DNA from 2 places in the Mesorhizobium sp. 8 genome. Region 1 is predicted to be linked to the other one. Evidence: riboswitches for the same ligand, from Rfam matches in the RefSeq annotation. Region 1 holds a riboswitch; the other holds the start of a gene.
The links. Region 1 has a riboswitch for S-adenosylmethionine ahead of metA (homoserine O-succinyltransferase). Riboswitches for the same ligand answer to the same signal wherever they lie in the genome.

Region 1 (7,716 bases):
GGCAACGCCGAGGAAAGCGCCAAGTGGGTGGAGAACCACGCCTATGGCAGCATCATCGTCGTCACCAACAACTACCACATGCCGCGCAGCCTGCTGGAGCTCGGCCGGCTGCTGGGCGGCGCCCGGCTGGAACCCTATCCGGTGGTCAATTCCGATCTCGGCAACGGCAACTGGCTGACCAAGCCGGAGGCGCTGCGCGTGCTGTTCACCGAGTACAACAAGTATCTCCTGGCGCTGGCGCGCGGCATCGTACCGTTGAAGCCGACGCCCGACGGCGTCACGCTGGCCGGCGCAGGCCCCCCTTCCGTCCGATAGCCGTTTCCTTTTTCGCCAGCCTTGGTGTAACGAACGGCAAATCCTACCGGACAGCCCCACCGATGCTCTACCTCCGTTCGCTGGCTTTCAACTTTGCGTTCTATGTCAGCCTGATCGTCCAGATGATCCTCTGGACGCCCTATTACTTCCTGTCGCCGCGCCACCGCGCCTGGTTCGTGCCGAAATTCTGGTCGCGAACCAGCCTGTGGCTCTACCGCGTGATCGCCGGCACGAAAAGCGACATCGCCGGCACGGAGAACCTGCCGGAGGGCTCCTTCATCCTCGCGCCCAAGCATCAGTCGTTCTGGGACGCCATCGCCTTCTTCCCCTACCTGAAAGATCCGCTCTACATCCTCAAGCGCGAGCTGACCTGGATTCCCTTCTTCGGCTGGTACATCCAGAAGATGCGCATGATCCCGGTCGATCGCGGCAGCCGCTCCAAGGCGCTGAAGGCCGTCACCGCCGCCACGCGGGCCGAAATGGCGCGCAACCCGCGCCAACTCATCATCTATCCCGAAGGCACGCGCCGCGCGCCCGGCGCCGAACCCGCCTACAAGTACGGCATCGTCGAGATCTACACGCAGCTCGGCCTGCCGGTGGTGCCGGTCGCCCATGTCGCCGGCCTCTACTGGCCGCGCCGCAAGTTCCTGCGCTATCCGGGAACCATTCGTGCCCGCTTCCTGCCCGCCATCCCGCCGGGGCTCGGCAAGGACGAATTCATGCGGCGACTGATTTCGGAGACGGAGGCAGCCTGCGACGCCTTGCTCGTCGAGGCATCGCGCCAGCCGAACCCGCCGCCGCTGCCGCCGACCGCCGTCAAGCGGCTGGCGGAACTGACGTCCGAGGCGAAGTAGGCAGCGGCAAGGTTCAGGCGCTGGCGTCGTCCAGTTCTCTTGTATCGGCGGCCGACAGCGGCAGCGACGCCGAACGGATCAGGCTCTCCAATTGCTCCAGGCTGGTCGCGCTGGCGATCGGCGCGGTCACGTCCGGCCGGGCGATGATCCAGGCCAGCGCCACCTCCGCCGGTTTGGCCTTGTGCCGGGCCGCCACCGCATCCAGCGCATCGAGGATGCGCAGGCCTCGCTTGTCGAGATATTTCTTCACCCCGCCGCCGCGTGCGCTCTTGCCGAGATCGGCGATCGAACGGTACTTGCCCGACAAGAAGCCGCTGGCCAGGCTGTAATAGGTGATGACGCCGAGCCCTTCGGCCGCGCAAAGATCGGCCAGCGGCCCCTCGTAAGAAGCGCGGTCGTAGAGATTGTATTCCGGCTGCAACACTTCGTAGCGCGGCAGGTCGCGCAGCCGGGCGATGTCGAGGGCCGCACGCAACTGTCCGGCATCAAGGTTCGAGGCGCCGATGTTTCGCACCTTGCCGGCCTTGATCAGTTTCTGGTAGGCGCCCAGCGTTTCCTCATGCGGCGTCGTCGGATCCGGCCAGTGCGACAGGTAAAGGTCGATGGCGTCGATCTGCAGCCGCTTCAGCGAATCCTCGACGGCCTTCTCGATATGGGCGGCGGACAGGTCCTTCTTGCCCTGCCCCATGTCCGAGCCGACCTTGGTGATGACGACGACGCGCTCGCGGTTACCCCGCGCCTTCATCCACTTGCCGATGATGGTTTCCGATTCGCCGCCCTTGTTACCCGGCACCCAGCGCGAATAGGCGTCGGCCGTGTCGACGGCGTTGAAGCCGGCCTCGACGAAGCGGTCGAGCAGGGAAAAGGATGTCCTTTCATCGGCCGTCCAGCCGAACACGTTGCCGCCGAAGACGAGAGGGGCGATTTCGAGGTCTGTTCGACCGAGCCGGCGCTTCTGCAAGATATTTCTCCGTGTTCGTCCATCGAATCGACTGGTTGCCCGCCGACCCTATTGCCTGCCGCCACCCAGTCCAAGCAAAGACGTTCCGTTTTGCCCGGATCGCCGTTTCACGATGGCGCGAGCCGCCGCGCCACGCCCTCCAGCCAGCGGTCGCGGATGCCGAGCGATTCCAGGTGCTCCAGCGTACTGGAAAGATAATCTTCGTTGCGGCCGGACTGGCCGGATGCGCCCTGCACCGCCGCCGCCGCCCTGTCCTCGTCCAGCGCGCCGGCATACTGTTCATGCGCACGGTCGGCGACATAGGTCACCGCCGGCACCGTCTCGCCTGTTTCCAGCCGCACCGCCACCATGCGTTCCAGATAGACGTTGGTAACGAGTTCTCGCGCGCGCAGATAGTCGATCACCTCGTCGTGCCGCTCGCCCCGCACGCGGAAGGCAAGCCCGACGCAGGAACCGCCACGATCCAGCCCCAGCACCAGCCCCGGCCGCTCGCGCGTGCCGCGATGGACGAAGGAATAGATGCAGAGCGAGCGACGATAGCCGTAAAGCCGCGCCCGGCGCGCCTCGACATGCTCGAACCCCGGCCGCCAGATCAGCGAGCCATAGCCAAAAACCCAAAAATCGCCCATATCGCCAAGCCTGTATGCAAGGAAGGGAACGCCGTGCGGAACCGCCGGCACTCCCCGCGTTAACGAGAGCGGCAGCATGACGTCAAGTGAACAATCCCCGCCGAAGACACGCCGTCGCGGCCTGCTCTGGCTGGTTCTGGCGCTGCTGATGGCGTTCGGCCTCTACAGCGCCGGCTGGTTCTGGCTGGCCGACAGGGTCCGCGGCCAGGCCGCCCAGACCATCGCCACGCTGAACGGTAAGGGGATCGACGCCGACTGCGCCAACCTCACGGTCAGCGGCTATCCGCTGCGCTTCGCCGTTTCCTGCGACAGTCTCGCCTATGAGGATGACGCCCGCGCCGTCGCCGCTTCCAGCGGCAAGCTGGACGCGGTGGCGACGATCCTGCGGCCATTCTCGCCATCGGCGGAATTTCGCGGGCCGCTCAGGACCACCGCTCCCGGCATGCCACCGCTGTGGATCGACTGGGATCACCTGCGGGCCGACGCCGGCCTGTCCTGGCCGACGCCGGCCAGCCTGAGCCTGACCGCCGAGGGCCTGTCGGGCCAGACCGATCCGGAAGACGGCGACCCGGTCTCGCTGTTCAGCGCCGGCAAGGCCGACACCGAACTGCGGCCGAGCGGCGAAGATCTCGTCGCCAGGGGTAGTTTCGGTGACGTCGAGATCGATGCCGAGGCCATCGGCGGCCGCATGGTGCCGCCCTTCGACGCCGCCGGCGAAGCGACGCTGAAGAACGGCGTCGCGATGCTGCAGGCAGGCACGAAAAGCCTGCGCGGCCAGTCGATCGAGATCGCCAACCTCGAGCTTTCCTCCGGCGAGGCGAGGGTGTCGCTCTCCGGTCCTCTCTCTGTCGACGCAGATGGGCTGATCGACGCCAGGCTGAACATCAAACTCACCAACCCGAAGGCGGTAGCGACCGTGCTTGCCGGCATCATCCCGGAGCAGAAACGCCAGATCGAGCAGGGCTTCGCAGCCCTTGCCATGCTGGGCTCCTCCCCGTCGATGCCGCTGGTTATCGCCAAGGGCAAGGCGTCGCTGGGGTTCATTCCATTGGGGAAGATCGGGGCGATAGGGGAGTAGGGCAGTAGGGCAATAAGGCGGTACGGCAGTAGGAAGTCCAATACCTACTGCCCTACTGCCCTACTGCCCTACTGCCCTACTGCCCTACTGCCCTACTGCCTTATTCCCCTGTTGCCTTCCCCTGCTCCACACCGTGCCGCCCGAAGTCCGGCGCAGCCGTTTCCTGGCCGGCCTCGATGATCGAGCGACGGATGCCGCGCGTGCGGGTGAACAGGTCGAACAGCTTCTCCCCGTCGCCCCAGCGGATCGCCCGCTGCAGCGAGGCGAGATCCTCGGAGAAACGCGCCAGCATTTCCAGGATCGCGTCCTTGTTGTGCAGGCAAACGTCGCGCCACATCGTCGGGTCGGAGGCGGCAAGGCGGGTGAAGTCGCGGAAACCGGAGGCCGCGTATTTGATGACCTCGCCCTTGGCCACCGATTCCAGGTCGTCGGCGGTGCCGACGATGTTGTAGGCGATAATGTGCGGCAGGTGCGAGACGATCGCCAGCACCATGTCATGGTGTTCGGCGTCCATCGTGTCGATGTTGGAGCCGCAACGGCGCCAGAATTCCGAGAGTTTTTCCAATGCGGCCGGATCGGTGCCGGGCAGCGGCGTGAAGATGCACCAGCGGTTCTCGAACAGTTCGGCAAAGCCGGCGTCCGGGCCGGACTTTTCCGTGCCGGCCAGCGGATGACCGGGGATGAAATGCACGCCTTCCGGCACGAAAGGCTGCATCTGCGCGATCACCGAGGCCTTGGTCGAGCCGACGTCGGTGAGGATCGCCCCCTTCTTCAGCGCCGGCGCGATTTCTTCTGCGACCTCGGCCGAGGACCCGACCGGCACCGAGACGATGACGAGATCAGCGTCGCGCACGGCCTCTCTAAGATCAGTCGAATAGCTGTCGCCGAGGCCGAGTTCCTCGGCCCGCTTCAGCGTCGAAGGACTGCGCGTGGCGATGGCGATATGGCGGGCAAGGTTCTCGCGGTGGATGACGCGCGCCAGCGACGAGCCGATCAGGCCGATGCCGACCAGCGCGATCTTTTCAAACAGGGGTTCAGGCATTGTTCTGGCTTTTCAGGAATTCGGAGAGTGCGGCGACGACGCCGCGATTGGCTTCTTCGGTTCCGACCGTCATGCGCAGCGCGTTGGGAAAACCGTAGCCGGCAACGCGCCGCAATATATAGCCGCGTGCCGTGAGATAATCGTCGGCCTTCGCCGCCGAGTGCTTTTCGGCTTCGGGGAAATGGACGAGGAGAAAATTACCGACGCTGGGCGTCACGCGCAGCCCCAGCCCGGTGAATTCTTCGGTGAGCCAGGCGAGCCACTGCTCGTTGTGGGCGACGCTGCGTGCAATATGCTCGTGATCGCGGATGGAGGCGATGCCGGCCTCGATCGCGGTGGCGTTCACGTTGAACGGCCCGCGCACCCGGTTCACGGCGTCGACGATTGCCGCCGGCCCGTACATCCAGCCCAGCCGCGCACCGCCGAGGCCGATCTTGGAGAAGGTGCGCGTCATCACCACGTTCTCGCTGGAGCCGACCAGCTCGATTCCCGCCTCGTAGTCGTTGCGCCGGACATATTCGGCATAAGCGGCGTCGAGGATCAAAAGCACGTTTGCCGGCAAGCCGGCATGGAGCCTGCGCACCTCGTCGAACGGCAGGTAGGTGCCGGTCGGATTGTTGGGGTTGGCGAGGAAGACGATCTTCGTGCGTGGCGTCACCGCCGCCAACATGGCGTCGACGTCGGCCCGCTCGTTGGTCTCCTTCACCACCACGGGCTTCGCGCCTGCTGCCTGCACATAGATCTTGTAGACCATGAAGGCGTGTTCGGTGAAAATCGCTTCGTCGCCGGGCGACAGGTAGATCTGCGTCAGCAGGCCGAGGATTTCGTCCGAACCGTTGGAGCAGACAATGTTCGCCGGATTGAGCCCATGCACCTCGCCGATCGCCTCGCGCAACCGCCTGGCCGAGCCGTCGGGATAGATGTCGAGCCGACCGGCGACCGCGCGCGCGGCCTCGATCGCCTTGGGCGAGGGGCCGAGCGGGTTTTCGTTCGAGGACAGCTTGAAAAGCTTCACGCCGGCGGGCGCGGTGCTCTTGCCCGGCACATAGGCCTCGATGTCCATGATGCCCGCGCGCGGGGTTGGACGTGCCTGATGCTCAGCCTTGGTCATGTCGGAAATCCGTGGAAGCCGCTGCGGGAATACAGGCCGCCGCCGCCGCTGTCGAGAGGTGGCGGCTGGGCCAAATCGCGCCCGTTGACGACGCCGCGCCGCAGGCATAGATACGGTTTCGAACGTCGTGGTGATTTGCCGGTCGGCTTGCAGCCACGTTAAAGAAGTCGCTAAAGGACCGTGAGGGCAAAAACCCATGGGGCCGGTCGCGATTTCGCCGCCGGTCTTTTTGTTGGAGTGTCCCATGCCAATCAAGATCCCCGATCAGCTTCCCGCCCGCGAAGTGCTTGCCCGCGAAGGCGTGTCCATCATGGACGAGAAGACGGCGCGACGACAGGACATCCGCCCCTTGCAGATCGGCTTGCTCAACTTGATGCCCAACAAGATTCGCACCGAAACGCAGTTCGCCAGGCTGATGGGCGCCACGCCGCTGCAGGTGGAACTGACGCTGGTGCGCGTCGGCAACCACAAGGCCAAGAACACCTCGGAAGAACACCTGATCGCCTTCTACCAGACCTGGGAGGAGGTGCGGGATCGCAAGTTCGACGGCTTCATCGTCACCGGCGCACCCATCGAACTGCTGGCGTTCGAGGAGGTGAACTACTGGAACGAGTTGACCCGCATTCTCGACTGGACGGGGACGAACGTCCATTCCTCCTTCTTCATCTGCTGGGGCGCGATGGCGGCGGCGTGGCATTTCCACGAGGTGCCGAAATACACGCTGGACAAGAAGGCGTTCGGCGTCTTCCGCCACAGGAACAACGCGCCCGCCTCGCCCTATCTCGCCGGCTTTTCGGACGACTTCGCCATTCCCGTCTCGCGCTGGACGGAGGTGCGCAGCGCCGACATCAAGCCCGATACCGGACTGGAACTGCTGATGGAATCGGACAGGACCGGTCCCTGCCTTTTGTCGGAAAAGGCCGGCAACCGGCTCTACATGTTCAACCATATCGAATACGATTCCACCTCGCTGAAGGAGGAATACGACCGCGACGTGGCCGCCGGCACCGCCATCGAGGTGCCGCATGAATATTATCCCGGCAACGATCCGTCGAAGCCGCCGCTCAACCGCTGGCGCTCGCACGCGCATCTTCTGTTCGGCAACTGGATCAACCAGGTCTACCAGACGACGCCGTACGACATCGAGAACGTCGGGCAGGGCTGACGACAGGCGAACAGCCGTCAGACCGATGATGCCGCCTTCTTGCGCTTGGGCGTAGCGGGCGGCGGCTCGATGGCGCCGGCGCGCATGCGCGGCGGCCGCAGCGGCTCGCCGCCCTCGCGCTTGACGATGTCGAGTGCGCGCGGGAAAAAAGCGTGGTTGTGAAGGCCGCGGCCGATGTTGACGACGGCAGCCTCCGGAAGCCGCTTTTCCAGCATGGCGAGAATGCGCTTCACCGTCGCGCCGTCGAACGTATCCAGCGCCTCGTCGATGACGATCCAGCGCGGCTTTTCCAGTCCCAGCCGCGCGAAGGCCAGAAGCCGCTGCTCGTCGTCGTTCAACTCGTGCTCCCAACGTGCCGAACGGTCGAGCGAGCCGGCAAGATGGTCCAGCCCCATCTCGGCGAGAGCCGCCTTGAGGGCCGCGTCGTCCTTGCGGGCCTCGTCGCTCGAACGCACGAGCACCTCGCGCAGCGGCGCCGGCGGGAAATAGGGCGTGCGCGGAATGAACACCGGCGTCTCCCCCTTCGGCATGCCGATGCGTCCGCTGCCCCATGGCCACAGC
Region 2 (7,716 bases), 1.3 Mb from region 1:
TCGCCCTCGCCACAGACAGGCGTGGCCCAGGATACCCATGAGCCGCGCGTCGCCGTCTCGGCGCTGGTGACGAACCTGCGCGAATACGGCCTCGTGCTGGCGCTCATCATCATCATGCTGTTCTTCCAGTTCACCACCGACGGTACGCTGTTCAAGCCGCTGAACCTGTCCAACCTGGTGCAGCAGAATTCCTTCATCATCGTCATGGCGCTCGGCATGCTGCTGGTCATCGTCGCCGGCCACATCGACCTGTCGGTCGGCTCGGTCGCCGGCTTCATCGGCGCGCTCGGCGCCAACATGATGGTGACATGGCAGCTCGGCCTGTTGAGCAATCCGCTGGTGGCTTCGATCGTGTGCCTGCTGGTCGGCGCTGCGATCGGCGCGGCGCAGGGCTACTGGATCGCCTACCATCGCATACCGAGCTTCATCGTCACGCTGGGCGGCATGCTGATCTTCCGCGGCCTGTGCCAGGCCATGCTCGGCGGCGGTCTTTCCGTCGGCCCGTTGCCGGTCTCTTTCAAGGAACTCTCCTCCGGCTTCATCCCGGAGCTGCTGGGCGTCTGGACTCTGGTCCCGCCGACGGTCAACGCCGCCGGCAAGACGATCTTCGGCAGCGGCGTCCAGCTCCAGATGACGTCGGTGATCCTCGGCCTGATAGGCGTCGCCGCCTATGCCTGGTTCGGCCTTTCGGCGCGCCGCACGCGCGAGCGCCACGGCTATCAGGCCGAGCCGTTCGCCCTGTTCACCGCCAAGACGCTGATCGTCAGTCTGCTGGCGCTGTTCCTCGTCTACCAGTTCGCGGTCTACAAGGGGCTGCCGATCGTGCTGGTCGTGATGGGACTTTTGATCGGCCTGTTCGTCTTCGTCACCAAGCGCATGGTCATCGGCCGGCGCGTCTATGCGCTCGGCGGCAATCCGAAGGCGGCGCAGCTTTCCGGCATCAAGACCGAACGGCTGACGCTGTACGTCTTCATCAACATGGGCGTGCTGTCGGCGCTCGGCGGCCTGATCATCGCCGCGCGCCTCGGCCAGGCGGTGCCGGCGGCAGGCCTCGGCAGCGAGCTCGACGTCATCGCCGCCGTCTTCATCGGCGGCGCCTCGGCCATGGGCGGCGTCGGCCAGGTGATCGCCACGGTGGTCGGCGGCTTCATCATGGGCGTCATGAACAACGGCATGTCGATCATGGGCGTCAACGTCGACTGGCAGCAGGTGGTCAAGGGTCTCGTGCTGCTCGGCGCCGTCGTCTTCGACGTCTACAACAAGAACAAGGCCTGAGCCGCGGGCGAAGGCCGGACGGGAACTTAAACCGATACGCATTGGAGGAACGCGGCGCAGGCCTTGCGCCGCGACAGGGATGGTTTGCGCGGCCGCGGCGGCCGGCACGGGAAAGCAGGAGATGGCTATGCTGGTTTCACAGATGCTCGGCGACGACGATACGATCCGCGTCGTGGCGCGCAACGGCAACGGCGCGCGCGTCGTCAACGGCGCGCGCAGCGTCTATGCGCTGGCGGTCGAGGCGGCGCGCACCGGCATCGGGCTTGCCGCGCTGATCGAGCGCAAGGGCTGGGGCGCCGCGGTCGACCTCGAGGCCGCCTATCGCAAGGGCCTTCTGCTGTCGCCGATCAACCATCCCGATCCGGCGCATCTGCACCTGACCGGCACCGGGCTGACCCATCTCGGCTCGGCGGCGACGCGCGATTCCATGCACAAGAAGCTGGCCGAGGACGGCGAGGAGCAACTCACCGACTCCATGAAGATGTTCCGCATGGGTCTCGAAGGCGGCAAGCCGGCCGCGGGCAAGGTCGGCGTGCAGCCGGAATGGTTCTACAAAGGCAACGGCACCATGGCGGTGGCGCCGGGCGCGCCGCTCGTCTCGCCTTCCTTTGCCCAGGACGGCGGCGAGGAACCGGAGATCGCCGGCATCTATGTCATCGGCGACGACGGCCAGCCGCTGCGCGTCGGCTTCACTCTCTCCAACGAGTTCTCCGACCATGTGACGGAGCGGGTGAACTATCTCTTCCTCGCCCATTCCAAGCTGCGCAACGCCTCTTTCGGTCCCGAGATTCTGGTCGGCGACCTGCCGGCCGATATCCGCGGTACCTCGCGCATCCTGCGCGGCGGCAAGGCGATCTGGGAAAAGCCGTTCCTGTCGGGCGAGGCGAATATGTCCCATACGATCGCCAACCTGGAACATCACCATTTCAAGTATCCGGCCTTTCGCCAGCCGGGCGACGTGCATGTCCATATGTTCGGCACCGCGACGCTCTCCTTCGCCGATGGCGTCCGCACCGAGCCCGGCGATGTATTCGAGATCGAGGCGACCGATTTCGGCCTGCCGCTGCGCAACGCGCTGGAGATCGAGGCGCCGGTGAAGGTGGCGGTGAGGGCGCTGTAGCAAGCTTGGCGGGCGTCGACAGGCAGGCAATCGCGGAGGGCGCAGACCCCCACCCCTAACCCCTCCCCGCAAGGGGGAGGGGAACCTTGCGTCGGAGCCGCAATTCGCCAACGTAGATAATTTCGCGGAGACGGTGCTGTCCGCGTCTCCCTCCCCCTTGCGGGGAGGGGACAGGGGGTGGGGGCGCCCGTCAATATCCGTCGAAATTGCCGGTATCACCGCCCCGGCGGGCGGAAATGCTTCGACAGCTTCAGGCCCTGCGCCTGGTAGTTGGAGCCGAGGTCGGTGCCGTAGAGCGCCTTCGGTCGTTCCAGCATGTGCTCGTAGACGAGGCGGCCGACGATCTGGCCGTGCTCGAGGATGAAGGGCACTTCGTGGCTGCGTACCTCCAGCACGGCGCGGCTGCCGGTGCCGCCGGCGGCGGAATGGCCGAAACCGGGATCGAAGAAGCCGGCATAGTGGACGCGGAATTCGCCGACCAGAGGATCGAATGGCGTCATCTCGGCGGCGAACAGCGGCGGCACATGCACCGCCTCGCGGCTGACGAGGATGTAGAACTCGTCCGGGTCGAGCACCAGTTCGCCGGCCTTGTTGCGGGTGAGCGGCTCCCAGAAGTCGGCGACGTCGTGCGCGGCGCGCCTGTCGACGTCGACCAGTCCGGTGTGGTGCTTGCCGCGATAGCCGACCAGCCCGCTGGCGTCGCCGGCAAGGTCGATGGAAAGCGCGATGCCGCCGCCCGAAATGTCCGGCGGCTCGGTGGCAACCAGCGTCTGTGCCCTGTGCAACGCCTGCAACTCGTCTTCCGACAGCACGGCATGGCCGGTGCGGAAGCGGATTTGCGACAGGCGCGAGCCGGCGCGCACGACGATCGGAAACGTCCGCGGGCTGACTTCGAGATAGAGCGGACCGTGATAGCCGGCGGCGATCTTGTCGAACTCGTGGCCGTGGTCGGTCATGACGCGGGTGAAGATGTCGAGCCGGCCGGTCGAGCTTTTCGGATTGGCCGAGGCCGAGACATGGTCGGGCAGGGAAAGGCTCTCCATCAGCGGCACGATGTAGACGCAGCCCGTCTCCAGCACGGCGCCTTCCGTCAGGTCGATCTCGTGCAGCTTCAGCCGTTCCAGCTTGGCGTCGACCGTGCTGCCGGGGCCGGGCAGGAAGGACGCGCGTGCCCGGTACGCCTTGGCGCCGAGCCTGAGGTCGAGGCTCGCCGGCTGGATCTGGTCGGCGTCGAGCGGCCGGGGGGCGGCGAGCGCGCCGGAGGAAAACAGCGCCGCTATGTCCTGATCGGGAAGAATACCGGTCTTGCGCAATGATTGCTCCGTCGGTGCGATGCTCGTTGTGCGTCCTTCGAGGCTCGCTTCGCTCGCACCTCAGGATGAGGGAGGCTGGTGCCTTCATCCTCATCCTCAGGTACGGGCATAGCATTTCCGCCGGCGTCGTTTTCCGCCGAGCGTGTCGACTTCCCTCATCCTGAGGTGCGAGCGAAGCGAGCCTCGAAGGACGCACCAAAGGAATACCAGCCGCACAAGGCATAGTGAAACCATCGATTGACGCAAGCGCGGGCTGGGTCTAAAGGGGCTTTATCCCGTGGTGATTTGCCGGTCGGCTTGCAGCCACGTTAAACAAGTCGCTAAAGGACCGTCGGCACAAGAGCCCATGGCACCGGTTGCGACTTTCGCGGCCGGTTTTTTTGTGTCGGTGCCGATTTTGGCTGGTGAAGGACCATGACGAACAACAAGCGCAACTGGAAGCCCGCAACCCAACTCGTGCACGAAGGCACGCTGCGATCGGGCTTCGGCGAAATGTCGGAAGCCCTGTTCCTGACACAGGGCTATCTCTACGCCACCGCCGAGCAGGCCGAGGCCCGCTTCAAGGGCGAGGAACCCGGCTTCATCTATTCGCGCTACGCCAACCCGACGGTCGACATGTTCGAGAAGCGCATGTGTGCGCTGGAAGGCGCGGAAGACGCGCGCGCCACGGCGTCGGGCATGGCGGCTGTCGCTGCGGCGGTGCTGTGCGGCTTGCGGGCCGGCGACCATATCGTGGCGGCACGCGCCCTGTTCGGCTCCTGCCGCTGGGTGGTCGAGACGCTGGCGCCGCGCTACGGCATCGAATGCAGCATCGTCGACGGCACCGACATCGCCAACTGGGAAAAGGCGGTGAGGAAGAACACAAAACTGTTCTTCCTCGAAAGCCCGACCAACCCGACGCTGGAAGTGGCCGATATCGCCGCTGTCGCCAAGCTCGCCAATTCCACCGGTGCGCGGCTGGTGGTCGACAATGTGTTTGCCACGCCTCTGTTCCAGAAGCCGCTCGAACTCGGCGCCCATGTCGTCGTCTATTCGGCCACCAAGCACATAGACGGGCAGGGGCGTTGTCTGGGCGGCATCGTGCTGTCGGACAAGAAGTGGATCGACGAGAACCTGCACGACTATTTCCGCCACACCGGCCCCAGCCTGTCGCCCTTCAACGCCTGGACGCTGCTGAAGGGGTTGGAAACCCTGCCGATCCGCGTGCGCCAGCAGACGGAGTCGGCCGGCAAGATCGCCGACGTGCTGGCCGGTCATTCCAGGGTGGCGCGCGTCATCTATCCCGGCCGCGCCGACCACCCGCAGGCCGACATTGTGAAGAAGCAGATGAAGGGCGGCTCGACGCTGATCTGCCTCGACGTCAAGGGCGGCAAGGCGGCGGCGTTTGCCTTCCAGAACGCGCTCGACATCATCCTCATCACCAACAATCTCGGCGACGCCAAGAGCCTGATCACCCATCCGGCGACGACCACGCACAAGAACCTCACCGACGAGGCGCGCGCCGAACTCGGCATCGGGCCGGGCACGCTGAGGCTCTCCATCGGGCTGGAGGATGCCGACGACCTGATCGAGGATATCGCCCAGGCGCTCGACCGGACCTGACCGTCAAGGCAGGGATTTCGGCGCCGCGTTGCGCCATGCCATCTGCATGGCGTGGCCGAGCGTCGCCGCATCGATCCTGTCCAGCGCCACCAGCGTCCAGCCTTTCAGGCCCCATGAGCCGGCAACCGGCACGAACAGGCCCGCCGCCGTTTCCTTGAACAACTGCTGCTGGTCGGGCGTCAGCTTCAGGACCGCCCGGCCGTCCTTCTCGCGCCACGTCGCGAAGATCCTGCCGCGCACGCGAAAATCGGTGACGTCGAAATGGCCGCTTTGCTCGGCCTCGGGAAGGCCGAGCGCCATGGCGCGAAAGTCTTCTGCACTGGCCATACCGGTCCCCGCAGCCATCGTGCATCGGTAGTGCGCGCGATCGCGCGCCGTCACCCATCCTTGCGGACATATTGACCACGGCCCCGCCGGGTCCACAATACGGACGGTCAGAGTCGGGAGAATGTCATGTATCGCGCCGTCACCCGCAACATCGAAGTCGAGGTGGAGCCCTTCTACATGGAGGATCGCTCCGATCCCGATACCGGCCGCTATGTCTGGGGCTATCGCATCACCATCGAGAACCGGTCCGAGGAGTTCGTCCAGCTCCTGACGCGCTATTGGCACATCACCGACGCGGAAGGGCGGGTGGAGGAAGTGCGCGGGCCGGGCGTCGTCGGCGAGCAGCCGGAACTCAACCCCGGCGACAGCTTCCAGTACACGTCCGGCTGTCCGCTTTCGACGCCGTCCGGCATCATGGTCGGCCACTACACCATGCGCAATGCACAGGGCGACCTGTTCGACATCGCCGTGCCCGCCTTCTCGCTCGACCTGCCGAACACGATGCGGACGGTCAACTGACCGCCGATCTTATTGGCTCGCTGCCAGCGCGATGGCCGCGCGCAGGTCCTCGATGCCGCCGCCCTTTTCCGACGATGTCGCCAGGACGGCGGGAAAGGCCGCCGGGCGCCGGCGGATCTTTTCAAGCGTCTCGTCGATCAGGCGGGGGACGCCGGCGGCCTTGATCTTGTCGGTCTTGGTCAGCACGATCTGGTAGGAGACCGCGGCCTTGTCGAGCAGCGACAGCACCTCCTCGTCGTTCGTCTTGATGCCGTGGCGGGCGTCGATCAGCACATAGACGCGCTTCAGCGTCGAACGTCCGCGCAGGTAGTCGAACACCAGTTTCGTCCAGCGGTCCACCTGGTCCTTCGGCGCCTGCGCGTAGCCGTAGCCCGGCATGTCGACCAGCGCGATCGGCGGCAGGTCGGCGCCTTCGCCGGAATAGCCGTCCGGCACGAAATAGTTCAGCTCCTGCGTCCGGCCCGGCGTGTTCGAGGTGCGCGCCAGCCCCTTCTGGCCGGTCAGCGCGTTGATGAGCGAGGATTTGCCGACATTGGAGCGGCCGGCGAAGGCGATTTCCGGCGGCCCTTCCGGCGGCAGGAATTTCATCGCCGGCACGCCGCGGATGAAGATCCACGGCCGCTCGAAGGCCTCGGGTGCGATTGTCGTCGGCGCGTTCAAGATGCCGCCTCCAGTGCTTCGATGTCGGCGCCACGGATGGCGGCGAGGTTGCGGCCTATCTTCTCGGCCGGCCAGTCCCACCACGCCGCTTCAAGGAGGCGCGCGACGGTTCGCTGGTCGAAGCGCATCTTCACCACCTTGGCCGGATTGCCGGCGACGATTGCATAGGGCGGCACGTCGTGCGTGACCACCGACTTGGCCGCCACGATGGCGCCGTGACCGATCGAGATGCCCGGCATCACGATCGCCTCCATGCCGATCCAGACATCGTTGCCGATCACCGTGTCGCCGCGGTTCTCCTGCTGCCACGTGGCGACGTCGAAGCCTTCCTCCCAGCCGTGGCCGAAGATGTTGAAGGGATAGGTGGAGAAGCCGGACATGGCGTGGTTGGCGCCGTTCATGATGAAGCGCGCGCCCTCGGCGATGGCGCAGAACTTGCCGATCACCAACCGGTCGCCGATGAACGGATAATGGTGCAGCACGCATTTCTCGACGAATTTGTCCGGCCCGTCGGGATCGTCATAATAGGTGTAGTCGCCGATCTCGACGTTCTCAGCCTCGACCAGCGGCTTCAGGAAGCCGACGCGCGGATGCATGGCGATGGGATGCTTGATGTCGGGATTGGGTCCGGTCATCGACAGGCCTCTGCGAAAGTGCGTCCTTCGAGGCTCGCTTCGCTCGCACCTCAGGATGAGGAAGGTTAGCTCCTGCCTCTCAACAGAGGTCAGTGCAATCGGTCCTCATCCTGAGGTGCGAGCGAAGCGAGCCTCGAAGGACGCACCCTAGCTGAAATGCGGCGAAGTTTTCACTCCGCCGGCGACGGTTTCTTCTTGAACATGCCCGCCAGGTTGTCCCAAAGCTCGATCTTGACGCCCTGGCGCTTCATGATGACGCCCTGCT

Region 2: it holds a riboswitch for S-adenosylmethionine, as region 1 does, so the genes downstream of both, FGU64_RS18680 (O-succinylhomoserine sulfhydrylase) here and metA (homoserine O-succinyltransferase) in region 1, are expected to answer to the same signal.

What each region holds. Positions count from the first base shown of each region.
Region 1 is NZ_CP040914.1:2,554,534-2,562,249, forward strand. It holds gene FGU64_RS12370 (YdcF family protein) at 1-315, shown strand, start outside; gene FGU64_RS12375 (1-acyl-sn-glycerol-3-phosphate acyltransferase) at 378-1,169, shown strand; gene FGU64_RS12380 (aldo/keto reductase) at 1,183-2,130, opposite strand; gene FGU64_RS12385 (gamma-glutamylcyclotransferase) at 2,238-2,759, opposite strand; gene FGU64_RS12390 (DUF2125 domain-containing protein) at 2,836-3,837, shown strand; gene FGU64_RS12395 (prephenate/arogenate dehydrogenase family protein) at 3,938-4,879, opposite strand; gene hisC (histidinol-phosphate transaminase) at 4,872-5,990, opposite strand; SAM riboswitch at 6,108-6,184, shown strand; gene metA (homoserine O-succinyltransferase) at 6,235-7,155, shown strand; gene FGU64_RS12410 (ABC transporter ATP-binding protein/permease) at 7,173-7,716, opposite strand, start outside.
Region 2 is NZ_CP040914.1:3,856,066-3,863,781, forward strand. It holds gene mmsB (multiple monosaccharide ABC transporter permease) at 1-1,275, shown strand, start outside; gene araD1 (AraD1 family protein) at 1,403-2,395, shown strand; gene FGU64_RS18675 (2'-deoxycytidine 5'-triphosphate deaminase) at 2,611-3,708, opposite strand; SAM riboswitch at 3,976-4,052, shown strand; gene FGU64_RS18680 (O-succinylhomoserine sulfhydrylase) at 4,123-5,310, shown strand; gene FGU64_RS18685 (MmcQ/YjbR family DNA-binding protein) at 5,314-5,637, opposite strand; gene apaG (Co2+/Mg2+ efflux protein ApaG) at 5,764-6,156, shown strand; gene yihA (ribosome biogenesis GTP-binding protein YihA/YsxC) at 6,166-6,816, opposite strand; gene FGU64_RS18700 (CatB-related O-acetyltransferase) at 6,813-7,451, opposite strand; gene yidC (membrane protein insertase YidC) at 7,622-7,716, opposite strand, start outside.